DNA from 3 places in the Priestia sp. USM5 genome. Region 3 is predicted to be linked to each of the others. Evidence: riboswitches for the same ligand, from Rfam matches in the RefSeq annotation. Region 3 holds a riboswitch; each other region holds the start of a gene.

Region 1 (10,291 bases), 1.7 Mb from region 3:
AGGGTCAAATTTGCCTTCAGATTTAGACATCACAATTGCTGCTAGTGTGTTTCCTACTAAGTTAACAACCGTACGTGCCATATCCATGATTCTGTCTACTCCCGCAATGAAGGCTAATCCTTCTGCCGGAACGCCGATTGTTCCAAGAGTAGCCAGTAATACAACAAATGATGTTCCTGGCACCGCAGCCATTCCTTTAGATGTAACCATCAATACCAGAATGAGCGTCAGCTGTTGAACGATCGTTAAATCAATACCATACACCTGCGCTAAGAATAACGCTGCAATCGCTTGATAGAGAACAGAACCATCTAGGTTAAATGTATAACCAATTGGTACAACGAACGATACGATAGCTTTTGGACAGCCCATCTTTTCAAGTTTTTCCATAATTCGCGGAAGAACTGTCTCAGAACTAGATGTACTGTATGCTAACAACAGTTCATCTTTCATATAGCGGAATAAGTGGAAAATGTTAATTCCTGCCCATTTCGCAATTCCTCCTAATACAACAAGTAGGAAGAAAATTAACGCTAAGTAAACTAAGATAACAAGCTTTCCTAATGAAAGGAGTGACTCTAAACCGAATTTCGAAACTGTTACACCAATTAAAGCAAATACTCCAATCGGAGCCACTTTCATTACTAGGTTTACCACGTGAAACATTGCGTGAGAAACGCCGTCAAAGAATTGAACAACAGGCTTTCCTCTTTCTCCAATTGCCGCTACTCCAAGTGCGAACAATACTGTAAAGAAGATAATTGCTAGCATGTCCCCTTCAACAATTGACTGGAAAAAGTTTGTCGGAACAATGTGTAAGAACGTTTCAGCCACTGACTTTCCTTCTTGCTGTTCGGATGTTTCAACGTATTGTGAAATATCACTCTTCTGTGCTGAATGAATGTCTACACCTTGTCCAGGGTGAAAAATATTAGCAATCAATACACCGATTACAATTGCGAAAGTTGTAATAATTTCAAAATAGAGAATGGTTTTAACGCCAAGCTTTCCGACCTGTTTACCGCTACCTGCTCCTGCAACTCCAACGACTAAACTTGAGATAACAATTGGAATAACAATCATCTTAATCAATCTTAAGAACAAGTCTCCCAGCGGCTGCAGGTATGTTACTACACGCGGATCGTTAAACCAAATTACTCCTACAAGAACACCGAGGATTAAACCGGTAAAAATCTGCGTAGCCAAACCAAAACGAATTTTTTTCATAGATGTACCTCCCCAAAGATGTATGACATTTGTATATACTTTTCTGAAAAAACAAAAAAAGACTATTCTTAAGAAAGAACAGCCTTTTACTTACGCTATTTTGGGCTCTTTCTCTCAATAAAGCAAACGAGGTTAACTGTCGGATTCGGAATTGAGAGTTTCCTACCTTTTGTAAGGATTCACCCCAAGGCAGCTTTACTGCCGATAATGATTCCCCCGCTCTATACGATTAAGCTTATTATTCAATTTTTATAAAATTAAAACGATCTATACGTTGTCATACGTTTTTTACAGTCAATAAAACTAAACAGAAGTCTTACTTTTACTTAACTTTATACTGCACAAATATTAATTTACTATTTTTCGACACGTTTTGTCAATACCCATGTTTATAAAACGCTTTCAAAAGACAATAATATATATTTATGCAAAAAAGCTATTGCAATGTTGCAATAGCTTTTTCTTGCTTTTTAAGTCTTTATCAGAAGTTTAAATGGCTATAAAATACGCTTATTTATTTTATAAAAATACAAAATATAGAATAGCCGCTAAGACAATTCGATAAATGGCAAACGGAACTAATTTAATGCGGTTGATTAATTTTAAGAAAAAGCGAATCGATATAAGCGCAAAAATAAAGGCGCTGATAAAACCAGCAATAAAAAACGGTAGTGCATCTGATGTGAAATACTGCCAGTTTTTAACCAATGAAAGTCCACTTGCTCCTGCCATAATTGGCACTGCCATAATAAATGTAAAATCTGCGGCTGCCTTATGGCTCATTCCAAGAAGAACCCCTCCTGAAATCGTTGAGCCTGAACGAGAAAAACCTGGCCAAAGAGCAATACATTGAAACAGTCCTATACCTAGTGCTTGTCCATAAGACATTTGGTCCACCGTCTCTACACGCGGACGTTTAGGTCCAAACAAATCTGCTAGAATCATTAATACAGCTCCGACCACTAAGCCAATTAGCACCGTATTTAAAGAAAACAAATGTTCATCAATGTAATCATCAAACAAAAGTCCTAACACTCCTGCGGGTAACAAACCAACAATTACTTGCATTAAATTTAAGCGATTTGTCGGTCCAATTGCAGCAGCTGGTTTTTTTCCCAATCCTAATAAATTAATAAAACGATCTTTAAAAATAACAACTACTGCTAAGATCGAGCCTAGCTGAATAACAATCTTAAATGTATTAGCTACTGGAGATGAAAATAATTCTTTTGAATTTAACCACAGGTCATCCACAATAATCATATGCCCAGTTGACGAAACGGGAGCAAACTCTGTTAAACCTTCTACAATCCCTAAAATGATTGCTACAATAATTTCCCACATAAAGCTATGTACCTTGCCTTTCTTTCAAATTAATAAGCTTATCGCTTCGTTTTACATGCTCAACTATTTTCCTATTTTGACACTTGCTTTTTTATCATAATTGTTAAAACTATGAAATACAATGTGTATTTGCAAAAAGATAAGAATCTTTAATAATTTGTAATAAAAAGCTTACATGCTACAACCAAAAAACACGATATCAGCTTTTATTTATTTTAAAAAGCAGTCACTATGTTCAGTATAAATTCTGGTCCCTTAGCTAAAAATGAATCATCTAGACTATTTTTCTTTAGTGTGAAAAAATGACTAAATTATTATGTTTTTTCCATCCCCCTTTACTGTCATCTATCATTTTATTCCAATAGGGCTGACTTATACGACATATCCCCTAAGTAATTTGAAACTTTTTTCTCTCTTTTCTCGTATATAGTAGTATCTTTTTTAGGAGGCTTTTTACTATGAATGGAAATGTACGTACAATGAAATGGGTCACTGCTGGGTATGAAGCCTTGCTGGGAATTCCTTTAATTGGCGCGGGGATTGTTATGGGCTTTAGCTATACTCCTCTTTTTATTGGATTTATTCTTCATGCTATCACACTCATTTTAGCTAATAGACGAGGGTTATCTGCTTATGGAAACATACTAGGACTTGTTACCTCACTGGTTGCTTGGATTCCATTTTTGGGATTTATCATGCATATTATTACAGCTATTGTGATTGCAATCGATGCTGCTAGACAACGCTAATTGTCTAGCTTTTTTTATTTAAGGGTTGATTTTTTACCGAATGATGGTAAACTTAAGCCGTAAATTGAATAATTTGAATGTTATTTCTACTAGGGGTGTCTGATAGCTCAGACTGAGAGAAGAGTGCAATAAAACTCTTTAACCCTTTGAACCTGATTTGGGTTATACCAGCGGAGGGAAGTAGTCTTGAAAAGAATAGTATAGTTTTATTCTTTTTTTGCCTATTCCATCGGGTTCTGTCTATCACAGAACCCGATTTTTTTTATGGTTCGGTATAGCTACACTTTATGCGAAACCGGAGGAATATGTAATGTCAAAACAAAATGTATCAGTTTCTATGAAAAAGCCTTTTCCAAACAGTCACAAAGTATATGTCCAAGGATCCAGACAAGACCTTAAAGTACCTATGCGTGAAATTCATCAGTCTCCTACTACAGGGTCTTTTGGTGAAGAAGAAAATAGTCCCGTACGTGTATACGACACGAGCGGTGTTTATACAGATCCCTCTTATGAAATTAATTTACAAAAAGGATTACCGGCTCTGCGCGAAAAGTGGATTGCAGAACGAAACGATGTAGAAACATATCAAGGCCGTACGGTTCAGCCACAGGATAACGGTTATTATGACGGTGATCCAAGAGATCAGTACGAGCGCTTTATCACTAAACGTTTACCTTTGCGCGCGAAAAAAAATCAAAATGTAACGCAAATGCACTATGCGAAAAAAGGAATCATCACGCCCGAAATGGAATTTATCGCTATTCGTGAACAGATGAATCCTGAAGTTGTGCGTGAAGAAGTAGCAAGAGGACGTGCAATTATCCCTAATAATATCAATCACCCTGAGAGCGAACCGATGATTATCGGCCGCAAATTCCATGTGAAAATTAATGCTAATATCGGAAATTCAGCTATTCGTTCAGCTATTGAAGATGAAGTAGAAAAAATGACATGGGCAACGCGTTGGGGAGCCGATACAATTATGGATCTATCAACTGGAAAGGATATTCACACAACACGCGAATGGATTATCCGCAACTCGCCTGTTCCTGTAGGGACCGTTCCTATTTACCAAGCGCTTGAAAAAGTAAAAGGCGTAGCAGAAGATCTAACGTGGGAAGCATACCGCGATACATTAATTGAACAAGCAGAACAAGGTGTTGATTACTTTACTATTCACGCAGGTGTTCTTTTACGTTATATTCCTCTGACAGCGAAACGTACGACAGGTATTGTTTCACGCGGAGGATCCATCTTGGCGCAGTGGTGTTTAGCTCATCATGAAGAGAACTTTTTATATACTCGCTTTGAAGAAATCTGTGAAATCTGTAAAGCATACGATATTGCTATTTCGCTTGGCGATGGGCTACGTCCTGGTTCCATTGCAGATGCTAATGATGAGGCACAGTTCGGTGAATTAGAAACGCTTGGTGAATTAACTAAAATTGCTTGGAAACACGATGTTCAAGTTATGATTGAAGGTCCTGGACATGTTCCAATGCATCTCATCAAAGAAAACGTAGATAAACAAATGGAAATATGCCAGGAAGCTCCCTTCTATACTCTTGGACCGCTTACAACCGACATCGCTCCAGGCTATGACCATATTACATCAGGTATTGGTGCTGCAATGATTGGCTGGTTTGGGACAGCTATGCTTTGCTACGTAACGCCAAAAGAACATTTAGGACTCCCGAATAAAGAAGACGTTCGCGAAGGCGTTATCACCTATAAAATTGCTGCGCATGCTGCTGACCTAGCAAAAGGCCATCCAGGAGCACAAAAACGCGATAATGCTCTGTCTAAAGCAAGATTTGAATTTAGATGGAATGATCAATTTAACCTGTCACTAGATCCAGAGCGCGCAAAAGAATATCACGATGAAACACTTCCCGCTGAAGGTGCTAAAACAGCCCATTTCTGTTCAATGTGTGGACCTAAATTCTGTTCGATGCGTATTTCTCAAGATATTCGTAACATGACTCAAGAAAATGAAAAAGATGTAAACGAAGTAAGAAAAGAAGGAATGAAAGAAAAAGCTAAAGAGTTTGTTAACAGTGGTTCAAATATCTATCAATAATGAAGTAGAACAGCTAAAAAAACAAATTAAGCAGCTTGAAGAAAAGTTATTATTTGTTCAGCAAAATTGTCAGCACATTATCGTTGAATCCTCACATTCTTCCGTAAGACGCTGCATTAAGTGTTTCTATCAACAAGATGCAAAAAGGACTTCGTAAAGAAGTCCTTTCATCTTTTTTTGAAACGTGCTTTCAGCATGTTCTTGATCCAATATAGTATTTTAATAATAACCCAGCCTATAAATGTACCTAGCGTATTCAAAAAGATATCATCAATATCAAATACTCGTTCCGTTAGCTTGTACTGTAAAATTTCAATCAGAAAACTGATTAAGAAACCAGTCGTAAAGACTTGAATAAAACCGTCAAACCACTTCATAAACAACGGAATAAACATTCCAAGCGGCGCAAACATCACGATATTTCCCAGTATATTTGTCAGAGTGAGCATTATATTACCGCTGTCCCACATCAGACGGATTGTACTAAATAAATCCAAGTTCATTGCTTTTCCGTAAACATGTTCGTTTTCGCGTATGAGAGTAGCATAAATGACCACTGCCGTATACGCAATAAATAGAATGAACATGACTTTTTTAACGATTGACCTGATGCTTACATTCACTTCAACATCACCTTCTTTGACTCCCCAAACCATTTATTATTATCTATATGTATATGTCCACTGCTTTCATTCGTAGTGAATGCATTTATATGCTTTTTTATCCTATCACATCAATAAATAAATACAATTCCCTTTTTATTATTTTGTAAACTAACATTTTTCCACTTAAAAAAAGCCATGCGTTTCGCATGACTTTTTTTAATTAATAATTCCACGATGGATAATTTCCACTTGTACTTTCGGATTAATCGAGATGTTTTTATAGTCCTGTCTCCATTTAAGCCTTTTCCATATACTCGGATGATAAGCAGCTGCTTCTCTTCCTATTTCCAGAAAATCACAGTTAGCTTTTTGTAGCTTTCCAACTACTTTTTCAGCTTTTTTTTGTAGAATCTTTTCAATTTCTTCCTGCACCTTTTTTGTCAATGCAGGAGATGACATTTCATTTTTGGTAAATTCATTAATGCTTACTTTTACATGTAGCGGTATGGTTACTTTCGCTCCGTACATCGCATCCGGTGTAAGGTGCATTTTTGCTTTAGCGCCTGACACATCATACGATACTACATACTGTTGATCATGTATGGTAATTTTGTGACTCATAATCATATATTTACCTTTTTGATTTCCTAATAAAAGAAGCACCTTGGATTCCTCAGGATTTAATGTAATGCCTGAAAATTTATCTTCATTAAATAAAGCTGTACCGATTACATCAACGGTCTTATTTTCAGTATTTAATTTCACATAAGGGAGTGCTAGTCCTTTTCCTTCATCAAATAAAACGGTACAAAGTGACTGAAGAGTTTCAACAGGCACTAAAGAATTGACTTCAGCCGTATGAACAACTCCGTCTAAATACTCTCCAATTAGCTCTTCTCCTACTTGCTGTAATTCAACTATGGTACTCGGCTTTCCTTCTACAATGACATACTTAGCTGTCAAAGGACTTTCTGATGTGCGATATAAAACGTCGGATAATTCTAATACACCCTCCTTAGCTAATTGATTTTCAAATAAAACAATTCTTTTTTTAGCAGACATAACAATTCCAGAAACCTGCTGGTTAATTTTTGTACGATCGTCTCGAGGTGAATCCCCTGCTACATGATAGGTTTTATTCACTAATGTCCCTTCTTTAGACGTATAGGAACGGATCGCAATAGTAGAAATCACCTTATCTTTCTTTTTTTCATAAGCCACTGTAGACAAAAACATCGTATCTTTTAACAATTTTTGATCCCAGCATCCTGTTAGAAAACTTAAAATTAAACATATGCTCAATACCTTGATAAGTTTATACTTCATTTTTTACTGTTCCTTTTCTTATCCATGATAGAATTAACAAACAAATAGGAATACAGAAAATGAATACGTAAATTAAGTAGTTAGTTGCCTGTGACAAAGCTGCCACAAGATTATCCGTTCTTGAAAAATAAATAGAAAGACCTGTTACGAATATCAATACAATTGGAACAAACGGACGGTGAGTTTTCTTTTTGAATATTTCCTGCATGCCTACACTTGAAATATACACGTACATAATAAGGGACGTAATAACAGAAATAATCCAAAAAGTAATAAAAACCAAATCGATTCGTTCAATCACTGAGTTTTGTGTCGCCTTCAAAATATATAAAACCGGTTCTGGTACAATTAAAATTTCATCTGGGCTAAAAAACATATAACAAGCAATGATAATATACACATATAAAATCGTAACGATACAATTACTAAGCATGACCATTTTCAATGTCATAGTGGATTTTGCCTTTACAAACGGTGCTAAAATCAAAATGGCTTCAAAGCCTAGCATTGAGATACTTCCTTCTTTTGACGCTAGCAAGATATTTTGAATACCGCTGTGCCCAATCGGAAATAGATACCGGACATCAGCCTCTTTATAAGCATTTGACACCAGTAAGACTAAAATGATTAAAAATACAGATACAATTGTAAAAAAACGCCCTATGTTTCGAACATTCTCTTTTGCAAAATATAGAGCAATAACAACTAATAAAAAGACAAGAACATAAGCTGGCGTCAAGTGGTACAGCCAGCGCTTTAACACGTTTACATACAAAACAGTAATAACACTTGAAACAATGATGTAATAAAATACATATCCTACATTTAGAAAATTTCCTATCCACTTACCAAGCAGCTTGCTGGTCATTTGATATAAAGTTAGACCTGGCAACCGATGCGTTAGTCCCCAGTGGAACAATGTAATGACTTGAATTATACACCCGCTAATTAACATGGAAATCCAGCCGTCCGTATGCGCCGTCTTAAATAAGTTATAAGGTAACCCTAAAACACCAATACCAATTTGAGTTTGCAAAATGATAAAGAACAGCTGGCTGGCTGAAATACTATTTTTATTCATTTGAATCCCAATTCCTTATCGCTTTTTGACGTTGGCGTTTTTGAGGCTTAGCGTTAGCAGGCCTTTCATTCAAATAGAGCTGATGCATCCTTATAAAAACATCCTTTAAGCCAGAAAATTTAAATGGCGCAAAAGGGATTAAGTAAGGCATCGTAATAGACTCTAAAATAACTAAATGCATAACAATAAGAACTAGTACAAAAACAATACCCAAATAGCCAAAAGCGGCTGCTCCAATCATCATAGGAAAACTTAAAATCCGCAGCGTGGTACTCATTTCGTTTGACGGCACAACAAAGGAAGAAACGGCTGTTAGAGCAATAACAATAATCATCATATTTGAAACTAAACTCGCCTCAACGATGGCCGTTCCGATAACTAATCCCCCAACGACTCCAATTGTTTGAGCAATTGATGAAGGCAGCCTGAGCGACGCCTCTTTTAGTAACTCTAATATTAAAACCATAATAAACGCTTCTACTATCGGAGGAAACGGAACGTTCTCAAGAGAGCCTTTTACGGTAAAAACTAAGTCTAGAGGAATTAACTCGTAATGAAAAGAAATCGTTGCTATATAAATTGCAGGTAAACTCATCGCAACAAAAAAACTAAATACGCGTAAAAGCCGAAAAAATGAGCCATAAAGTGCACGCGTATTATAATCTTCGGGTGATTGATAAAAAGTAAAAAAGTTAACAGGGGCAATCAATGCAGAACTATTACCATTTGTTAAAACGGCCATTCTTCCTTCTAACAAGTTACCCATTACTCGATCCGGCCTTTCTGTATTCAGCAGCTGAGGAAATGGTGACAGAGGTGAATCTTCTAGAGCCTCTTCAATGACACTCCCACTATCTACTCCATCCACTTCAATTTGTTTGATACGATCAATAATCATATTACAAATGTCTATGTTCGCTATATTTTTCAGATATAAAACTGCTACTCGAGTGCGTGAAATACTGCCTACTTCGATGTAGCGTACAATAAGGCTTCCATCTAAAAATTTTTGACGCATCATGTTTAGATTTTTGTCCAAACTCTCAACAAAACTTTCCTGTGAACCTCTAACCACTTTTTCGTTCAGTGCTTGATTAACTTCTCTTGTAGCCGTTTTGGTAGAGTCAATTGCATAAACAAACGAATCATTCTCAATTAGTAGAATAGACGCACCTCGGCTCATTAAACTAATCATTTCATCCAAATCTTTTGTAGGAGTAATCGAAGCGGCCTGTATGACTTCTTTTATCTCTCCTTCTTTTTCTATTAATAAAGGTTTGATAACATGATCGTTTAGCTTCATTGAATCCATAAGAGGGACAAAATAGACTAAAAGTGCACTCTCGTGATTAAATTTCAGCTGTCTTTTCCCTATATCGTTTGAATAATCTAACCGTTCTTCAAGTTCTTTTACAATTTCTTCTATGTTTTTACCAGGTTCAATTTCTGCTTTTTCTTCTGCTTCAAGGGAGATAGGACTTTTTTTCCATTTAGATCTTCGTTTGATTAACAGTGCCACTCACCTGCCTCGATGTCTCTTGTTATTATTCATTGTTTCTAAAAAAATAAATAGTATGTAAAAAAATGCAAAAAGACGCAGCGGAAATTTTTTCGCTGCGTCTTTTTAATCTGGAAAATACGGATTCAAATGAATCAGTACTTCTTGAATATTATCATGCTTTTTCATAAGTGTAGCTTTGATTTCTCGTCCTAAATCATGACCTTCCTTAATTGTTTTAAAGTGGTCAATTGAAATACGTACATCCACTAATATGTAATGGCCATGTTCTCTTGCTCGGACGCGATCAATCCGCTTCACATCTTCAAATTCATAAATACTTTCTTCAAGTTCTTTCAGTAGCTCTTCATCAATATTGCC
Region 2 (10,291 bases), 1.6 Mb from region 3:
CTTTCCTTCTCATAATAAAAAAGAATAGAGTCCTTAGTCATTGTTGAAAGGAGAACATGATGATAAAACTTGTGTTGATTAGGCATGGACAAAGCGTATGGAACCTTGAAAATAAATTTACAGGCTGGACGGATGTAGACCTTTCTAAAAATGGATTGCAAGAAGCGCGAGAAGCCGGAAAAGTGCTAAAGAAAAACGAATATGCTTTTGATATCGCCTATACTTCTGTTTTAAAACGATCCATTCGTACTCTATGGATTGTCTTACATCAAATGGACTTCGTGTGGATTCCTGTATATAAATCTTGGAGACTGAATGAACGACACTACGGGGCTCTTCAAGGTTTGAACAAAGAAGAAACCGCAAAAAAATTTGGAGAAGAGCAGGTGCATTTGTGGAGAAGGTCGATGGACGAACGCCCTCCTGCTTTAGAGACAACAGATATTCGCTATGAAGCTTCCAACCCTAAGTATAAGGAATTAGCCAAGGGACAATTTCCTGTAACGGAAAACTTAGCCGATACAGAAAAGCGGGTTCTAGAATATTGGAACAAAACTATTGCTCCTTCTATTAAAGCTGGCAAAAAGGTTATTATTTCCGCTCACGGTAATACGATTAGAGCTCTGATGCAGTATTTGGATAACATTTCACCTGATGGCATTGCGAACTTGAATATTCCCACAAGCGTACCGCTTGTGTATGAGCTTGATGATAATTTAAAGCCCATTAGACATTATTATTTAGGCATCGATGGAGAAATTCCGACACATATTCCTTCTTCATAAAAAACGTGCCTAGATTGTAGGCACGTTTTTTTATATATTTGAACGAAAGTATTTTCTATACGCCCAATGATTAGTAGGACCGTGTCCCGAACCAAGTTCAAGCGTATGCTTAATCGCATAGTGAACAAAATCCGAAGCGGTTTGAACTGCTTCAACTACGCTTTTGCCTTTCGCTAGTTCAGCCGTGACGCAAGCAGCAAACGTGCATCCCGTCCCGTGTGTATGCTTTGTATTCATCTTTTCATGCTTGATTTCAACATACGTATGACCATCATACACTAGATCAATCATATCTTGATGAGATTGGTCATGTCCGCCTTTAATTACAACGTGCTTTACACCTAGCTCATGCATCTGTTTTGCCGCTTCTTTTCTGTCTTCAATCGTGTAAATTTCTTTCCCCGTGATGACTTCCGCCTCCGGTATGTTCGGCGTAATGACTTCACAAAGGGGCAATAATTCTTTTAGAGCCTGTATAGCTTCTCTTTGAAGAAGAGATTGACCGCCTTTTGCAATCATAACGGGATCAACTACAACATTTTGCAGTCCGTGCTGTTTGATTTTACGAGCCACTGCGTAAATAATATCAGCACTGAACAACATACCTGTCTTCACTGCATTAGGAAATAAGTCAGTCGCAATTGAATCTAACTGCGTTTCAACTGCTTCTACTTCTAAAGGATAAACTCCTTGAACGCCAACTGTATTTTGTGCAGTCACAGCTGTAATAACAGACATGCCAAAAACATCACGCTCTTGAAATGTTTTTAAATCTGCTTGAATGCCTGCTCCTCCACCGCTGTCTGATCCAGCAATGGTTAATGCTTTTGGTACTGTCATGCTTGAAACCTCCATCTCTTTCTTACCCAATATACCGATGATAAAGTGACTTTGCTTCTACTATATCGTTTGTTCCATGGACAAAGACGCGCCCGTCTTGAAACATCACTAAACGGTAATCATCTACATAAAAAGAAAGCAGATACGGATTTTGTTCAATTTTATATCCTTTTTCTTTTAATCGTTCACCTAAAGACTGCAGCGGCTGCTTGGCTGATTTGCCCGGACGGATTTGTACCGTGTTTCTTCCGCATAGCACAGCTGTTTTCGTTTGATTTTCATATTGTAAAAAGGGATACGTTTGTTCACTGCCGCATGAGCGGCAAGCAGATTTGCGAAATACGTTCACATTGATGCTCGTATACTCATTTTTCCATACGTCAAACGAAACAAGTTCCCTCCTGAGCGCATTCCAGTCTCCAACTAATATTTTTAACACCTCTGTTACTTGATGAGCGACTACCATTTGTACAGCAGGACTAATAATCCCCACTGTATCACATGTTAACCCTCCAAGCGGTACAGATTCAAGCAAACAGGATAAACACGGTGTTTCACTTGGTATGATAGTATAACTAATTCCGTAACTTCCTACACATGCTCCGTAAATCCAAGGAATATCATATTTTTGTGATAAATCATTCATTACAAGGCGTGTGTCAAAATTATCGGTTGCATCAATCATAACATCTACCCCCTCAACAAGCTGTTCTAAAACTTGAGGGGTACCGTCCGCTACGTGGGCTTCTACTTTTACATCATGATTAATATCGTGAAGCCTTTTTTTAGCGGCAACTGCTTTTGGGATTCTTTTATCAGCATCTTTTTCACTATACAATTGCTGACGCTGAAGGTTGCTCCACTCTACATAATCGCGGTCAATGAGCGTTATTTTCTTTACTCCCGCTCGTGCAAGGGCCTCGGCGTTCCCTGTTCCAAGAGCACCTGCTCCTACAATCAGAACATGCTTTTCTTGAATTTGCTGCTGTCCGCCTTTTCCAATAGGTTGAAACAATTCTTGGCGGGAATAACGATTAATCAACCGATACTCATCCCTTCTGTTGGACTGCTTGCCGTTGCATATTGTTTCTTTTCAATACGTCCTGCTTCAAATGCTGCTCTTCCTGCCTCAATCGCTAGCTTCATAGCACGAGCCATTTTCACAGGATCTTTTGCTCCTGAAACAGCTGTATTTAATAACACACCATCTGCTCCTAGCTCCATAGCTTGAGCTGCGTCTGAAGCCGTTCCAATACCTGCATCTACAATTACTGGAACGGTTGATTGTTCAATGATAAAACGCATGTTCAACGGATTAATAATACCTTGACCTGAACCGATAGGCGACGCTCCTGGCATAATGGCATGTACGCCTAACTCCTCTAAACGACGCGCAAGTAAAACATCATCTGATGTGTAAGGTAAAACGGTAAAGCCCTCTTTTAACAGTTCTTCACTAGCTTTTAATGTTTCAACTGGATCAGGAAGCAGCGTCTTATCACATCCAATTACTTCTACTTTCACCATGTCACAAAGTCCAGAAGCCTTTGCTAATTTAGCAATACGTACGGCCTCTTCTGCATTTTTTGCTCCAGCAGTGTTAGGCAAAAGAGTGAAACGCTTCACATCAAGTGCTTCTAATAAATTAGGCTGATTTTGATCAAAAATATCCATTCGTCTAACAGCAAATGTTAAAATTTCTGTTTCCGACTCTTCTACCGCTTGACGCTGAGTCGTAAAGTCCGGAAATTTCCCTGTTCCTAATAATAAACGTGAATTAAATGTATATTGTCCAATTTTTAACATACTCTTCATCCTCCTCCAACAAATGAAACAACTTCTAATGTATCTCCATCTTTTAAGCATGCATCGCTATGTTCTTCTTTTTGCAAAATATTCTTGTTTAATTCAACAATTACAACTCGCTCATGCAGACTCTGAGCCTGCAGCAAGTGCTCGACCGTTTCAATTTCATCTCCGACAGTGACGGTCTTACCGTTAATAATTAGATTCAATGAACTCCCTCCATTGCTCTCGTTAGCTGAAATGATGTAAAGAATGAATGATTTGGCTTTTTCCCTAACAAAGCATCAGCCATAATTTTTCCAGTTGCAGCGCTTAATAAAATACCGTTTCGGTAGTGGCCAAAAGCCATGTGCAGATTCGCTATTTCAGGGTGCTCTCCTAAATAAGGCCAGCCATCATTCGTTTGTGGACGAAGACCAGCCCATGCTTTTTCAAATGTGGCTTCTTTAATGGCCGGCAGAAGCGCAGAAGCTTTATTCAGCAAAAATTGAATACCTTGTGCAGAAACGGTCTTAGTAAAATCATGCTGCAGCTTAGTTGCCCCGATTACGATTCTTCCACCAGTCTTAGGGACTAAGTAAAAACCTTCATCTAAAAAAATCGTTTTAGAAAGCAGGGGCTTATGACTTTGCAGAGCAATACACTCTCCTTTTACAGGAAACACCTCGCCTAAATGTTCAGAAGAAATAAAGCGTTTAGCCCATGAGCCTGCTGCAATCACTACTTTTTCTCCATAAAAAGAGCCTTTGGACGTCTGTACCCCTTTTACTGTTTCATTTTCCATAATAAGAGAGTGAACGTCACAGTATTCGAATACATCTGCTCCGTGATACAAGGCTCCATGAGCAAGAGCTTGTGTTAACTTAGCCGGAGCTAGCTGGCCGTCTCCCGGTATTGTAATGGCTCCGTATATGTCTGGAGAGAGCCCGGGTTCTAACAAACGCGCTTCTTTTACATCGATCCATCTTACATCTTTGTCCCACCGGTGGTGCTGAGCGGCTTTTTTCTTTAATACGTGTGCATCTTCTTCTGTTCCAGCGACTTTTAATAAGCCTTTTTGAATGAGCTCTACGTCGATAGCCGTTTTTTCTTTTAGTTCCTTCACCAGTTCAGGAAACATGCTTCTGCTCTTAATAGCAAGGTCTAAAAGAGGACCTTCTTCATCAATTTCAGCTTGAGCACCTAAAATACCAGCGGCTGCACTTGAAGCTTCACAACCAACTTGATTGCGTTCAAGAATAGCTACTGACGCTCCTTGTTTTGACAAATGATAAGCGATAGAAGAGCTGATTATACCTCCTCCGATTAACAGTACATCATAATGCTGCTTCATTTTCTCCACCTCCAGATGTCCATATATGAGAATATTGTTTAATCGCTTTGAGGGGATCTTGCGCAAGCATGACACCAGACATCACAGCTATACCATGTGCTCCTGTTTGAAGTACCTCTTTGGCATTTACAGGAGTAATTCCTCCAATGGCAATAACCGGTATCTGCACAGCGTCTACTACTTCTTTTAGTGCCGCTATCCCTCGACTTTTTAATCCTTTTTTTGAATGTGTTGAATAAATATGTCCGTATAGAATGTAGTGAGCACCATCTTTTTCAGCTTCTAAAGCCTCTTCCACAGAGTGAACTGACTTTCCGACAATAAGAGAAGGAAATGCGTCTATAACAAACGAAACGTCTAAACTATGATAGGCAAGCTGTACGCCCTTTGCTTTTAAAGCATGCGCTACATCAACTCGGTCATTCACAATAATTTTAGAGCGACAAAATGGCAGGCTTTCTAGTAAACATTGAATCTGCTTTGCCGTTTTCTCTTTTTCTCTAATATGAATGGCACCTGCAAAAGGCGCGATAGCCGTTAAAATTTTTTGAAGCTCTTCGATTGGCTGCTTATCTGTTGTAATGACATGAAATTTAGGAATATCCACATGATCGAAACCTTTCCATTCAGAATAAAGAGAAATTTCAATCACTTCATCTTGTGCAGAGGGCTTTATTACATACAAAAAACCACTCTACAACGTAGAGTGGTTAGCATGCATCGTTATGTAAACATGATCGCCACTTCCCTACGCTGGTCCAAACCAGATCAGGTTCAAAGGGTCCGAAATACATTCGTCTCAGCTTCAGAAAGCTCCCCTAGTGATTGCTATTTATTGATTTTGTTTTTGCACTTAAAATTATAACACAACTAGATGTAAATACAATATCTCTTTATGCTCTTACGGCTCTCTTCCTTTTATAGATGTATCTTTTAAGCTTCTTTACTAAGAGGCCCGGCGCACCGAATCATTCTGCTTTTTATATAGTTAGTAATCGGTATAGTCGTCAAATTCTTCTTTGTCTTTTTCCTTTTTCCGATCCCATATAAACAGCAGGAGTAACATAATAAAAGTTAGAATATAAAAACCGTAAAAAATAAATGCCGCCACAACATTTATAAATAAAAATAAAAAACCAATGATCTGACCTGCAACAGCTACAATCAACAAAATGTATTTCCAAACTTCTGCTTTTCTATCCATTCTCTACTTCTCCGTCTTTTTGTTTTTCCCTACTAGAAACGTTCTCTTTACTTATAATAAAAACGTTCCTGCCAGTAAACCGACTGTAAATAAACCAACTGTTCCAAATGCTGAAATCCCCACGTACGCCAACATTTTCCGATAAGATTTTTCCCGAATTAACTGTACGGTTTCCACACTAAACGTTGAAAAAGTGGTAAAGGCACCAAAAAACCCAATGCCAATCATTAAAAATATTGAATCATCATAAGCATGACTCGGAACCTTTCCATAATAACTACCGTAAAAAAGACCAAGCCCAAACGCACCGAGCAAGTTTACAAACAGCATTGAGACTGGAAAAGGAGGGTTTGAAACTGTTTTTGTAACTTTTAAACCCAAAAGATAACGGCATATTCCTCCAGCTGCCCCGCCAAGTGCCAAGCTCACTATGCTCATTTACTTCACCTCATGTACTTTCACTAAATTTTTCCCTGCCGCTTCACCGCATAGATAGCCTGCTAAAGCAAGAAGGATTCCACCTACTAAAGAGACAATGACATAAATGGCTCCCCAAAATAAATGGTGCTGAGTGAGAGAAATGACGTCTCCTGCAAAGGTTGAATACGTTGTAAAACCGCCGCACACGCCAACTCCTAGTCCAAGCTTTATCCATTCTTTTGGCTTTTTCCACGCAAAAAATCCTGTTAATAGGCCTAGTATGAAGCTTCCTAATAGGTTTTCAATTACCGTTCCTATTGGATAGCCCGTATATAATAAGGAAAGATTTAGCAAATAACGCGCATATGTACCAGCGATAGCACCAAAGGCAATTGAGATTAAGTTTATGGCTTTCATCATATCGCTCCGTTTCATAAATTCTTCTTTAAGTGTACCATAAGGAATTTATTTCTACCTTAACATTTAACTATATGTTTATTGCACCAAAAGTCATGAAAAAATGAAAGAGAAAATCGTCGCATGAAACTTCCTTTTTACTCCTCAAATATCCCTTAAAAATCCACTTAATCCAAATTTTAAAATCTTTCTGTATCCTTATGACAAACCGTGTATAGAAGGTATATTTCCCTTATTTTAAGTCACATTAATCGTATAAGTTTTTTTTGTTGACTTTTGCTGTGTTCTTGTTTAGTATCACAGAGTATCATTTCCTATCAGAATACTAGGGGGTTTAGAAAATGAAGAAATTTGCTGCACTTTTGTCGCTACTATTAGCTTTCACAGTTGTGCTTGCCGCATGCGGTTCTAGCTCAAAAAATGAAGCAAACAATGGAGACAATAAATCTTCACAAGAGGATTTATATAATAAAGTGAAAAAAGATGGCGTATTAACAATTGGAACTGAAGGTACATACCCTCCGTTCACTTTTCATGATGACAAACAAAAGCTAACTGGGTTTGATGTAGAATTGGCTCAAGAAGTAGCTAAACGTCTTGGCGTAAAAGCTGAGTTCAAAGAAACACAGTGGGATGGCATGTTTGCCGGATTAGATGCTAAACGCTTTGACATGATTGCTAATGAAGTGGGTATTCGTGAAGATCGTCAAAAGAAATACGATTTCTCTGACCCATACATCCAGTCAGGCGCCGTATTAATTGTTCGTAAAGACGAAAAAGATATCAAATCATTTAAAGATTTAAAAGGAAAAAAATCAGCACAGTCATTAACAAGTAACTACAAAGACATGGCTCAATCTTATGGTGCAAACATTACGAGTGCTGAAGGTTTTGCTCAAGCAGTAGAACTAATGAGCGCAAACCGTGTTGATGCTACAATCAACGATAAATTATCGTTCCTTGACTATAAGAAAAAGCACCCTAACGCACCTATCAAAATCGCGGATGAAAAATCCGATGGTGCTGCAAGCGGCTTTATGTTTAGAAAAGACAGCGGTAAGTTAGTGGATGAAGTAAACAAAGCATTGAAAGATATGAAAAAAGACGGAACATACGCAAAAATTTCTAAGAAATGGTTTGGCGAAGATGTTTCTCCTAAATAATATTTTTCCTGATGGAGAGCGATTGAATCAATTGATTTCAATCGCTCAATCATCTCTCTTACCAATGCTAAAGGGAGCTATTCAATATTCTATTCCACTAACATTAATCACGTTTGTACTCGGTATCATTTTAGCTGTCTTAACAGCCTTGGCTCGTTTATCATCTATAAAAGTTTTAAATATAATTGCGCGCATCTATGTATCGATTATTCGAGGTACACCGCTGCTTGTGCAATTATTTATTATTTTCTACGGCTTACCCAATTTAGATATAACAATTGACCCATTTATCTCTGCTATTATTGGATTTTCATTAAGTGTAGGTGCGTATGCATCTGAAATTATCCGAGCAGCGATTCAATCTATTCCTAAAGGACAGTGGGAAGCTGGCTACTCACTTGGTATGACCTATTCCCAAGCGTTAAGACGGATTATTTTACCGCAAGCAGCACGTGTATCGATTCCGCCATTATCTAACTCTTTTATTAGCCTTATTAAAGATACGTCACTTGCATCGCTTATTCTTGTTTCTGAGATGTTCCGTAAAGCTCAAGAAATTGCTTCGACTAACTATGAATTTTTACTTCTTTATAGTGAAGCAGCGCTCTTGTACTGGATTATGTGTACAATATTATCCATTATCCAAGGACGCATTGAAATAAGACTAGATCGTTACGTATCTAAATAACCGTTTCGAGTAGCTAAAGGAGTTTTTCATATGATTAATATCAAAAATTTGCATAAATCATTCGGTGATTTGCAAGTATTAAAAGGGATTGATTTAGAAGTTGAACAGGGCAAGGTAATTGTATTAATTGGTCCTTCTGGATCGGGTAAAACTACTTTTTTACGTTGCTTAAATCTTTTAGAAATCCCAACAGACGGCACGATTGAACTTGATAAAAAAAGCATAAATTTCACCAAACCTGTTCGTAAAAAAGACATTACTTCATTTCGAAGCCTAACAGGTATGGTCTTTCAAAACTATAACTTATTTCCTCATAAAAGTGCGCTTGAAAATGTTATGGAAGGTCCTGTAATTGTAAAAGGCGTTTCTACTCAAGAGGCAGAAAAAAGAGGTAAAGAATTGTTAACACGCGTTGGCTTAGGCGATAAGCTCGACTTTTACCCTTTCCAGCTGTCTGGCGGACAACAACAGCGTGTTGGCATCGCCAGAGCAATGGCGATGGACCCAAAAGTTATGCTATTTGATGAGCCTACTTCAGCTCTTGACCCTGAGCTTGTAGGAGACGTTCTTCAAGCGATGAAAGACCTGGCAAAAGAAGGAATGACGATGGTGGTGGTAACTCATGAAATGCGCTTTGCCCGTGAAGTAGCAGATGAAGTTATTTTTATGGATCAAGGTGTCATTATGGAAAGAGGTACACCGGATCAAATATTTTCAAATCCTCAACAAGAGCGGACACGTCAATTCTTGAATATGATTCATTAAAAAGGTTGCACATTTTCACGTGCAACCTTTTTCTTTATTTGGCTACTGCTTTTTTCATTAAATCTGTAATGTACGTAAAGAATGCTTCAGCTGTGACGTCATACACGACGTCTACAGGTCGTCCCTCTTCAGAAATTTCTGTTCTTCCTTGTCTTGGTGTTTCTGTATACACAATACTCGAAACGGTTTTTACCTTCACAAGTGTTGAATTCCCTGTAAATGCTGTTGTGAGTACGTCCCACAAATAATAAGTCGAATTGGTTTCAACATGCACAAGCGGCGGGCAAGCCGCGTAACACTGCCCTACAAAGTCTACTCCTTCATACCTGCGAAGTGAAGCCCACATTTGGCGAATAGCCGGCGTTAATGGAACTTGATTCGTGCTTTCTAAAGCAACCATCTCAATTTTAATGCTGCTTTCCCATACTCTTGCTACTGCTTCTGGATCCCAAAAAGCATTCCATTCCGCCGTTCCATCATGTTCAGGCTCCTGCACATTTCCTACTTCTTGAAATGTACCGCCCATCCACACTAACTTATCAATTTTCTCTTCTATTTCAGGCGCTTTTTCAAGTGCTCTTGCCAAATCAGTTAGCGGTCCTGTAAATAATAAAGTCGTTTTTCCGTCTGTGTGCTGCAATGTTTCAATTAAATGATCATGAGCAGGCAGCTGACTTATTTTTGTTTGCACTTTCCCTTTTTCATTTAAAATTGGCAGTGCATCTACATAAAACGTATGCATGCGCCATTCTTTTGGAAATGGGTTCATACCACGTGAAGTAGATTTGGCTACCTCGATATCATAACTTCCAAAACGATCAATAATTTTTTGGCTTGCGCTGATACCTGGCTCTAAGTATCCGTCAGCAG
Region 3 (10,291 bases):
TAGAAGCAGTTGCTAAAGCGGGCTATAAAAAATTTATGAAAGGGCAGACGGTTATCGTACCAGGAGTACAGTTTCGTCTCGCCACCTTCATCCCGCGCTTTGTACCAAGAAAGTGGCTTTCATCCGTTGTCCGCAGAACACAAGAAATTAAATAAAGGAGAATATTTATGAGTGAAAAAGCAGTGGAGTTATTTCGTGCCAGCATTCCTATTTTTCAGGCTCTAAGTGATTCAGCAAGACAAGATATTATTTTGCTGCTCGCGGAAAAAGAGCCTTTAACCGTTAATGAAATTGCAAACGAGTCTACTTTATCACGACCGGCAATTTCTCATCATTTAAAAATTTTACGTGATCAAAAGCTTGTGCAAATTGAGCAAAAAGGAACGCAGAGATATTATTCATTGGCTTTAAACGAGGCAGTTGAGCTATTAAAAAGCTTGCTTGCTACAGTTGAAGCTGAATGTTTATAGGGAGATGAAAGAGATGAACCACGAGCAATTCTATATCACAGATGAAACGGTCATTGAACATATTGTCTCTACACAAAAGCAGTATTTCTATGCACAAAAGACAAAGAGCATCAGCAGCCGCATTCAAGCGCTGAATAAGCTCAGAGACGCAGTCAAACAAAACGAGCAGAGAATTATGGATGCTTTAAAACAAGACTTGAATAAATCTGAAGTAGAGGCGTACACGTCGGAAATTGGGATTTTACTAGAGGAAATTCGGTTTACGCTTAAGCATTTAGCAAAATGGATGAAGCCTAAAAAAGTAAAAACCGCTTTAACACACGTGGGCTCTAAAGGGAAAATTGTTCCTGAACCGTATGGAGTCGCGTTAATTATTGCTCCGTGGAACTATCCGTTTCAATTAGCGCTGTCTCCTTTAGTAGGAGCGATTGCCGCTGGAAACACGGCGATTATAAAGCCTTCTGAATTAACGCCTAGCGTATCTCGGGTTATACAAGAATTACTAGCTGAGGCTTTTGATCCCGCATTTGTGACGGTGATTGAAGGCGCTGTAGACACGACGAGCCTGCTTTTAAAACAGCCCCTCGATTATATTTTCTTTACGGGAAGTGTAAATGTAGGGAAAATTATTATGCAAGAAGCAGGGAAGCAGCTTATTCCCGTCACGCTGGAGCTAGGAGGAAAAAGTCCGTGCATTGTACATGAAGATGCAAACCTAGATCTTGCAGCGAAGCGAATTATGTTTGGCAAAGGAATGAATGCAGGCCAAACGTGCGTTGCTCCCGATTATTTGCTCGTGCATAAAAAGGTAAAAGCGCAGCTAGTGGAGAAACTTCGCGAAGCGATTTATCAATTTTACGGTAGTAATCCGCTTGAAAGTGAGCGCTACGGCCGTATTGTCAGTGAGCGCCATTTTATTCGGCTAGTTGAGTTTTTAAAAGACGGAAACGCTATAGTTGGAGGCGGGTATAATAAAAGTACGCTCACAATAGAACCTACGGTGTTAAGTGAAGTAAGCTGGACATCAGACGTTATGCAAGAAGAAATTTTTGGGCCTATTCTTCCTATGATTGAATACGAAACGCTAGACGAAGTTATTCATAAAGTTCAAGAAAAAGCTAAGCCGTTAGCTCTTTACTTGTTTACGGAAAGTGCAAATGTACAAAATGTCATAACGGAGCGTCTTTCATTTGGAGGAGGCTGTATAAATGATACGCTTATGCATATCGCTACGCCATATTTACCCTTTGGCGGAGTTGGAGAAAGCGGTACGGGCCAATATCATGGAAAAGACAGCTTTCAGACATTTTCTCATTTTAAAAGCATGCTGTCTCAAACAACGAAGTTTGATTTGTCATTCCGCTATCCTTCAGAGAAACAAAACTTGAAAATGATTAAAAAATTATTGAAATAAAAAGCCTCCTGATAGGAGGCTTTTTCGTTATTTTGAAAGTGAAAGCTGAGAAAGCGGCCATTTTTCTTGTGTATACGCCATTTCCCAAAATAAATACTCCAGCTCACAGCTTTTGATAAAGTGATCTTTCATACGATTACGTTCTTCTTCAGTCGCTTGCTCGGTGAGTTCATCAAGTTTGTTACAAAACCATTGTGTTGTGCCATTCATTTCTTCATTATTATAAAACTGAATCCATTCATAAAAAGGATGAGAAGGAGATGGATTTACTTGTTCTGTAATGCGCTGGCCAATTTCAACGTACGTCCACGGACATGGAAGAAGCACGGCAATGATTTCCGCTAAGCTGCCTGTATGCGCAACGCTTGTCATATGGTTAATGTAGTGGCTGGCCGTTGGTGAAAGAGCCTCAGTGTGGAGGTCTTCATAGCGTACGCCTGCTACTTCACAAAAATTATTATGAGGGTGTACTTCACTATGTAATACCGTAGAAATGCCGGCATTAAAGGCTTCCATTTCGGTACGCGTACGGCATTTTGTTAAAGCAGCGCCGTAAATGCGGACAAATGCTGTTAAGTATTCGTAGTCTTGAGAAACGTAGTGAATAAGCGCTTCTTTTGGCACGTCTCCTTCAGCAATTCCTTTAATAAAAGGGTGGTTAAAAATGGCTTCGTAAATATAGTTTGCTTCTTGTCTTAATTGAGATGAAAATGACATCAAAATCCTCCTTTAATTATGAGGAAGTCACAAACAAGCACATAAAGGAAATAAAAAACACTCCGTTTATAAACGGAGTGGCAAAGGACAGTACAAAACTGAACATTGCCACTTTCCTACGCTGGTATGAGCCAGATCAGGTTCAAAGGGATCAAGAAAACTTGTCTCAGCCGGTCGGCACCCCTAGTGGACTTCCTATTAGTCTATGTTTAACTTACCATATATTCTGAAAAATAGAAAGCGTTACGGAAAATTGTTCCCTAACGGTTTTTATCTCTTAAAGAGGTAGCTTCTTGAAGCTATTTTTAATCATTTTTGTTTAAAAATGCATATTTTTAGGGAAGAAGAGGTATTAATGAAGGGAAGAGCCGTTTTCGTCTCCGAAACATTCCCATATAAATAGAAGAAAGGAGAGAACAAAATGGCAAAATTTCGTTTGTATGCTGTATTAAATACAGTAGGCTTGGCTATTACACTTCTTGTGAATTATTTAGCAAATGCGATTCCAATAGGAGGCAAAACAACGGCAGAGGCTTCTGCGCAAGTTCCTACGTTGTTTACACCAGCCGGTTATGCCTTTGCTATCTGGGGCGTTATTTATTTGTTATTAACCATTTGGGTTATACGCCAATTTTTTGCAAGAGAAGATCAAAAGGAAATATATGCACGTATCGGCATTTGGTTTTTTCTAAACTGTTTGTTAAATAGTGCGTGGATCTTTATTTTCCAAAACGATTACTATAAGTTATCCCTTTTAGTTATGCTCTTTATTTTAGGCACATTAATGATTGTATATTCCATTATTCAGCATTCTCGGATGACGACATGGTTTATGCGTCTGCCGATTTCGCTTTATCTTGGATGGATTTCTGTTGCGACTATTGTTAATGTATTTGTCGTATTTCAAGCAAATGGAATACAGCACTTACTTGGCCTAAATGAGTTAGCATGGACGATTATTATGCTGCTGGTAGGGGCTGCGCTGGGCATTATGTTTACATTAAAAAACCGAGACGCTGTTTATCCGCTTGTTTTTATTTGGGCTTATATTGCCATTGCGGTGAAACAAAGTGGAAATCAGCCAATTGTCATTACTGTTATCATCTCGATTGTTTTATTAGCAATTGCTATTATTGTGGGACTGATTAAACGCTATAGACGTTTTTAAAAAGAAGCTCTAGCTTTTGTAAGCTAGAGCTTTTTATGATGCTCTTTTGATTGTAAAAAAGCAGCTGTAAAAGCAATTAAGCTAATTAAAATACCAAAAGGAACAACAATTGGTACGAATGATAAAATAAATGTCATAAGCGTAACCTCCATGTTGCATCGGTGCATAATGAAAAATTCAACTTTTTAAATTGAAGTTCCGCTATTATAGTATGCTAGGCTTTATGTTTGGAGCCTATATGTTTAGAAATAAACGAAAAAGGCAACATACGTTACATATAGTTTATATAGGAGGAGTTAAAATGGAAACATATTTAGTGGCTTACACAGATAAAGACGATATGGAATATAAACAAGTGACGTGCGAGAGTTATGAAGATGCAGAGCGTACAGTTCTTCGTTTAGAGAGAGAAGGGCATATGCATATTGAAGAAATATCAAATCAAGAAGCCTACCGTGGAGACGAATCATCGTACAGAGAATAATTTTTGAATAGAAACATCAAACTCAAAATGAAGAGGCAGCTGCTTCTTCATTTTTTCTATTCTATATAGATATCGTTTTATAGAAAAAAGTAAAACGGGAATGATTTTCTTCTGCATTTATGGTACAGTACTAATCAGATGAGTTTTGAGTTTAGAAGAGGAGAGAGTAACATTATATGAGTAAAGGAAATCAGTGGTCTTCACGCCTCGGTTTTATTTTAGCATCTGCTGGGGCAGCAATTGGTCTAGGAGCGATATGGAAATTTCCATACGTAACCGGAACCAGTGGCGGTGGAGCATTTTTTGCGTTGTTTATTTTATTTACAATTTTTATTGGATTGCCGCTTCTGTTGGCAGAATTTATCATTGGAAGACATACGGGAAAAGAAGCGATTAGTGCTTATAAAGCAATTGCTCCAAAGTCCGCTTGGGTATGGATTGGCAGGCTGGGAGTACTCAGCTGTGTCGTTTTGCTTTCCTTTTACAGCGTCGTTGGCGGCTGGGTGATTTTATATACGATTATGAGCGTAACCGGTATGCTAAGCGGAAAAGAGTACGGTCCGTTGTTCAATGCCGTCATTAGCCAACCTTATGTGGTATTAGGTGCACAGGCGCTGTTTTTATTAATTACAGTGTTTGTTATTTCAAAAGGCGTACAAAAAGGCATAGAGCGTGCTAATAAATACATGATGCCGTTGTTATTTATCTGTTTTATTATCATTGTGGTTCGCTCTTTAACATTAGACGGAGCTATGGACGGAGTAAAGTTCTTTTTAAAACCGGATTTTTCAGCCATTACAGGGTCATCTGTTCTCTATGCGCTCGGTCAGTCGTTTTTCTCGCTTTGCGTAGGATTATCCTGCATGGTGACATATAGCTCTTATTTAGGGAAAAAAGTAAGCTTGACGCGTTCAGCGGGCACCATTGCTATTTTGAACTTGTTTGTTTCGCTGCTTGCAGGCTTGGCTATTTTTCCAGCTGTTTTTTCATTCGGATTAAAGCCAACCGAAGGACCTGGACTTTTGTTTGTGGTCTTGCCAACAGTATTTGAGAAAATGCCGTTTGGCACCGTCTTTTTAGCACTGTTTTTAATCTTATTTCTATTTGCTACGCTTACGTCTGCTTTTTCACTGCTGGAAATTATCGTAGCTGCTTTAACCAAAGACGATCAGACAAAACGAACTCGCTATGCTTCTTTAGCAGGGATTCTTGTGTTTGTAGTAGGTATCCCATCAGCGCTTTCGTTTGGTGTACTAAAACATGTCTCACTTTTTGGCAGAAGTATATTTGACGTAGCTGACTTTTTTGTGAGCAATTTAATGCTGCCTCTTGGAAGTTTAGCCATTGCGATTTTTGTGACATTTAAAATGAAAAAAGAAGCCGTGTATGAAGAGTTTATTTCAGGAAGTACAAAAGGCGCTAAATTATTCAACGCATGGTTCTTTCTAGTTAAATACGTATTACCTATTATTATTATAGCTGTTCTGTTAAGCTTACTTGTTGCATATTAAAAAAAGCACTCATCTGAGTGCTTTTTTTTGTTTATTTTGCAAAAACGTGATTTCCGATTGTAATCGTAACCTGTTTTTGACGAAGCCATTGATCGCTTGTTTTATCTGGGTTAAAGAAGAATAACGAGCCTTTTCCTTGACCTCTAAACGCTAGTGCTTCATTTACAGCTTTTTTTGCTTCAGCATCCGCTGCTTTATTAATTTCACCGTTTTGTACAGGTGTAAACTGTGTACCTTGATAAATGACATCATGAATAGAGTTTGGGAAAGAATCGCTATCCACGCGGTTTAAAACGACTGTTGCTACAGCCACTTTGCCAGCGTAAGGTTCACCTTTTGCTTCAGCTTGTACAAGGCGAGCTAACAATTCTTTATCGCTTTCGCTAATAGAGTTAGGGATTGTTAATGTTTCATTTGCATTAATAGAGTCGGTAGATTTGTGATTCGCTTCTTTTAACTGTTTAACCGTAACGCCGTATTCAGCGCCAATCTTGTAAAGAGTCTCTCCGGCTTTTACGCGATGGGTTGTTTCAGCGGCATTTGCCCCGTGACTCATGCCGAACATAGGAACGGCTAGTGCTCCAATAATTGCTAGTTTCTTAAACATAAAGTAAGTACCTCCTGAAATCCTTTTGAACGCCCCTTTTATCACGGATCGGTGCGTGCTGTGCACCGAACTTTATATGTACGTTTCAAAGATTAACAGGTGTCAATACATCTTGTCACTGCTTAAAACATACCAATCTAGGAAGATATTATAATAGTTAACAGATAATTTGAAAAATACGTTGACTGATAATAAAGGAGTGAATTATAATGAACGAGTAAATAGTTAACCGTTTAACTGGAGAGATTTTATGGGAGAAAAGATAACGATTCGTGATGTAGCAAAGCATGCAGGGGTGTCTGCAGCTTCAGTATCTTACGTCTTAAACGGAATTAACAAAGTATCCGATGAAACAAAAGAGCGAATTTTAACAGCGGTAAAAGAATTAAACTACGAACCAAATTTAACCGCCGTTAGTCTTTCGAAACAAAAGTCAAATATGATTGGCGTGATGTTCCCGCTTACAGATGATTCACTTTCTACTATATTTAAAGATAACCATTATTACAGTGAAATGATTAGTGGAATTGAATATGTAATCCGTAAGCATGGTTACGATCTAGTCATATCTGGAGTGAGTAGCCCAGCTGATTGCTTAAAATGGATTCGAACGAGAAATATTGATGGTCTTCTGTTTTTAGGAGCCTTCCCGCATCGATTATATGAAAAAATGAAAGCGTTATCGAATCCGATTGTGTTAGTAGATACATATGAAAAGTGCGAACGTGATTATCATCATATTTCGGTAGACGATGAGTATGGAGGATATCTCGCTACAACACATTTAGTGAGTTTGGGGCATAAAGAAATTGCCTTTGTTGCTCATCACCTCGTCAATAGTCCAGTGGATAAAAAGAGGTATATAGGCTACGAGAAAGCATTAAAAGAAGCGGGCATTACACCATCAAAGACGTTTGTTTTTGAAGTGAACGAAAGCTCATTTGATAACGGTTACAATTTAGGAAACAAGCTGCTGCAAGATCATAAGGATATTCGGGCGGTTTTTGCATCCTCTGATACGCTGGCGCTTGGAATTATGAAAGCACTGCAAGAAAAGGGGAAAAGAATTCCGCAGGACTATTCAATCGTAGGGTTTGACGACATCACGTTTAGCAGCTATGCATCTCCAAGTCTAACAACCATTCGTCAAGATGTATTTAACAAAGGAGTCGTCGCCGCGACGTCTGTTATTCAAGCAATCGAACACCGTTTCAGCACGCTGCAGCATGTAAAATTATCGGTTGAACTTGTTATTCGAGATTCGACTGCTAAGCGCGAGTGAACCACAGTAAGTTAACCGGTTAACCAAAGTTTAGCATTGATAAAAAAAGGGGATATAAGTTAGCATTCACAAAAAAAGGGGATATGAAAATGATTAATGTTACAGTATGGAACGAAAATCGTCATGAACAGAAAAATCCGGTTGTAAGAGAAATTTACTCTGAAGGCATTCACGGTGCCATCGCTTCTTTCTTAGAAGAAGGAGGATTTCGTACGCACACAGCAACATTAGACGAAGTAGAACACGGGTTGACTGAAGAAGTATTAAATCAAACGGATGTTTTAGTATGGTGGGGTCACTTAGCGCATGACGAAGTAAAAGATGACATCGTTGAGAAAGTAAAGCAGCGCGTGCTAGACGGTATGGGGCTTATTGTCTTACACTCAGGTCACTTTTCCAAGATCTTTAAAACGTTAATGGGCACAAGCTGCGACTTAAAATGGCGTGAAGCAGATGAAAAAGAGCGCTTGTGGGTAGTAGAACCGAGCCATCCGATTGTGGAAGGTATTGGTGAATTTATCGAGCTTGAGCGTGAAGAAATGTACGGAGAGCACTTTGATATTCCAGCACCTGATGAACTGATTTTCACGAGCTGGTTTGAAGGCGGAGAAATTTTCAGAAGCGGCTGCACGTACAAACGCGGAAACGGAAAAGTATTTTATTTCAGACCTGGACATGAAACATATCCAACATACCATAACAAAGACATTCAGCGTGTCATTATGAATGCTATTAAATGGGCGAAACCGGCAGAGAGAAAACGTCCTGTTTACGGCAATGCGCAACCGCTTGAATCAATCGCAGTTAAAAACTAATGAATAATGCTTAAGCAAAGGGGATAGGAAAGATGGCAAAAGTAAAAATTGGCGTTATTGGGTGCGGAAGCATTGCGCAACACCGTCACTTACCAGAATATAAGATGAATGAACAAGTAGAATTAGTAGCCGTTTGCGATATAAACACAGAACGTGCAAACAGCGTAGCACAGCAGTACGGTGTAAAAGCGTACGCAAACTATGAAGAACTTTTAGCAAGCGGTACAGTGGAAGCAGTGAGCGTATGTACGCCCAATTATCTTCATGCGCCTATTTCGGTTGCAGCGTTAAACAGCGGAGTTCATGTTCTGTGTGAAAAGCCGATGGCAACATCAGAAGAAGAAGCAAAAGCGATGATTGAAGCAGCAAAAACAAACGGTAAAAAACTAATGATCGGACATAATCAGCGCTTTGTAGCTTCTCATCAAAAAGCTCGTGAACTTATTGAAAAAGGGGAAATCGGTAAAATTTATAGTTTCCGTACGGCTTTTGGCCACGGTGGTCCTGAAGGCTGGAGCGTGGACGGAAAAGAAAGCTGGTTCTTCAAAAAAGACGAAGCGTTTATTGGTGCTATGGGGGATTTAGGCGTTCATAAAACCGATATGCTCCGCTACATATTAAATGAAGAAATTGTAGAAGTCGGTGCATTCGTTGAAAGCAATGCAAAAGACTTTGCAAATGTAGACGACAATGCTGTGTGCGTATTAAAAACGGAAAGCGGGATTATCGGGACGCTTGCGGCAAGCTGGGCTTACAATGGAAAAGAAGATAACTCCACGATTGTTTACGGCGAGAAAGGGATTCTTCGTTTAGAGGACGATCCGACGTATTCATTAGTTGCACAATATGCAACGGGTGAAGTGGTGAACTATGAATTAGGAAAAATCCAGTCGAACGATGAAGGCGGACAAAGTAATTCTCACGTCATTGAACAATTTGTAGATGCAGTTGCAGAAGATAAAGAATCTCCGGTTCCTGGTGAAGAAGGATTAAAATCACTTGCTGTTATTTTAGCAGCTTTAAAATCAAGTCAAACGAAACAAATTACGCGCGTGTAAGAGGTGAAAAACGTGAGAATTGGCATAATCGGAGCAGGAGGGATTGCTGTAAGCAGGCATATCCCGGCATTCAAACAACTGGGTGATGAATGTGTGATTTGGGGGCTTAGCGATATTAATAGTGAAAGAGCCACAGAGGTAGCCAATGAACATAATATCCCTCACGTATTTGTTGATTACAAAGATATGTTTAAAGAAGTGGATGCTGTATGTATTTGTACACCTAATAAATTTCACGCCGAGTTTGCAGTAGAAGCGCTAAAAGCAGGCGTTCACGTTCTATGTGAAAAGCCGATGGCGATGTCTAAAGAGCAAGGTGAAGAAATGCTTGCTGCTGCTAGAGAATCAGGTAAGCAGTTAGCGATTGCGTATCACTACCGATTCATGAAAGAAGCGCAGGCTGCGAAAAAAATGATGACAGAGGTAGGGCGTCCATTAGTTGCACGTGTCAGAGCAATGCGTCGCCGTAAGGTTCCCGGTTGGGGCGTATTTACGAACAAAGATCTTCAAGGAGGAGGCAGCTTAATTGATTACGGTTGCCATTTGCTTGATTTAACGCTTTGGCTAATGGGAAACCCAAAGCATACTGAAGTACTGGGAAGTACATATAATGACCTGAGTAAAACGCCTAACCAATTAAATCAATGGGGAGCATTTGATCATGAAACATTCGGTGTGGATGATCATGTAACGGCCTATATTAAATTTGAAAATGGAGCGTCGCTTCTTTTAGAAACTTCTTGGGCTGCTAATATCGAAGATGAT

What was found. A riboswitch is a leader RNA that binds a small molecule or an ion and turns the genes downstream of it on or off. The one in region 3 is predicted to bind thiamine pyrophosphate.
Region 1: another riboswitch for thiamine pyrophosphate. It lies ahead of thiC (phosphomethylpyrimidine synthase ThiC); the one in region 3 lies ahead of tenA (thiaminase II).
Region 2: another riboswitch for thiamine pyrophosphate. It lies ahead of ACWATA_RS21620 (thiamine phosphate synthase); the one in region 3 lies ahead of tenA (thiaminase II).

What each region holds. Positions count from the first base shown of each region.
Region 1 is NZ_JBSGKN010000001.1:4,208,307-4,218,597, forward strand. Features, by position in the region: gene gltT (glutamate/proton symporter GltT) at 1-1,227, opposite strand, end outside; cyclic di-AMP (ydaO/yuaA leader) riboswitch at 1,334-1,473, opposite strand; gene ACWATA_RS22120 (undecaprenyl-diphosphate phosphatase) at 1,747-2,571, opposite strand; gene ACWATA_RS22125 (hypothetical protein) at 3,030-3,320, shown strand; TPP riboswitch at 3,402-3,516, shown strand; gene thiC (phosphomethylpyrimidine synthase ThiC) at 3,631-5,400, shown strand; gene ACWATA_RS22135 (VanZ family protein) at 5,568-6,023, opposite strand; gene ACWATA_RS22140 (Ger(x)C family spore germination protein) at 6,222-7,331, opposite strand; gene ACWATA_RS22145 (GerAB/ArcD/ProY family transporter) at 7,321-8,412, opposite strand; gene ACWATA_RS22150 (spore germination protein) at 8,405-9,931, opposite strand; gene ACWATA_RS22155 (cation diffusion facilitator family transporter) at 10,037-10,291, opposite strand, start outside.
Region 2 is NZ_JBSGKN010000001.1:4,103,617-4,113,907, forward strand. Features, by position in the region: gene gpmA (2,3-diphosphoglycerate-dependent phosphoglycerate mutase) at 60-785, shown strand; gene thiD (bifunctional hydroxymethylpyrimidine kinase/phosphomethylpyrimidine kinase) at 816-1,625, opposite strand; gene ACWATA_RS21600 (thiazole biosynthesis adenylyltransferase ThiF) at 1,648-2,667, opposite strand; gene ACWATA_RS21605 (thiazole synthase) at 2,664-3,431, opposite strand; gene thiS (sulfur carrier protein ThiS) at 3,437-3,640, opposite strand; gene thiO (glycine oxidase ThiO) at 3,637-4,764, opposite strand; gene ACWATA_RS21620 (thiamine phosphate synthase) at 4,748-5,371, opposite strand; TPP riboswitch at 5,493-5,594, opposite strand; gene ACWATA_RS21625 (hypothetical protein) at 5,753-5,968, opposite strand; gene crcB (fluoride efflux transporter CrcB) at 6,020-6,406, opposite strand; gene ACWATA_RS21635 (fluoride efflux transporter FluC) at 6,407-6,805, opposite strand; gene ACWATA_RS21640 (amino acid ABC transporter substrate-binding protein) at 7,147-7,968, shown strand; gene ACWATA_RS21645 (amino acid ABC transporter permease) at 7,952-8,656, shown strand; gene ACWATA_RS21650 (amino acid ABC transporter ATP-binding protein) at 8,687-9,421, shown strand; gene ACWATA_RS21655 (nucleoside hydrolase) at 9,456-10,291, opposite strand, start outside.
Region 3 is NZ_JBSGKN010000001.1:2,544,090-2,554,380, reverse strand. Features, by position in the region: gene ACWATA_RS13815 (SDR family NAD(P)-dependent oxidoreductase) at 1-155, shown strand, start outside; gene ACWATA_RS13810 (ArsR/SmtB family transcription factor) at 168-470, shown strand; gene ACWATA_RS13805 (aldehyde dehydrogenase) at 484-1,884, shown strand; gene tenA (thiaminase II) at 1,912-2,601, opposite strand; TPP riboswitch at 2,698-2,796, opposite strand; gene ACWATA_RS13795 (TspO/MBR family protein) at 3,023-3,769, shown strand; gene ACWATA_RS13790 (hypothetical protein) at 4,071-4,253, shown strand; gene ACWATA_RS13785 (sodium-dependent transporter) at 4,430-5,764, shown strand; gene ACWATA_RS13780 (cell wall hydrolase) at 5,796-6,371, opposite strand; gene ACWATA_RS13775 (LacI family DNA-binding transcriptional regulator) at 6,622-7,653, shown strand; gene ACWATA_RS13770 (ThuA domain-containing protein) at 7,743-8,468, shown strand; gene ACWATA_RS13765 (Gfo/Idh/MocA family protein) at 8,501-9,526, shown strand; gene ACWATA_RS13760 (Gfo/Idh/MocA family protein) at 9,539-10,291, shown strand, end outside.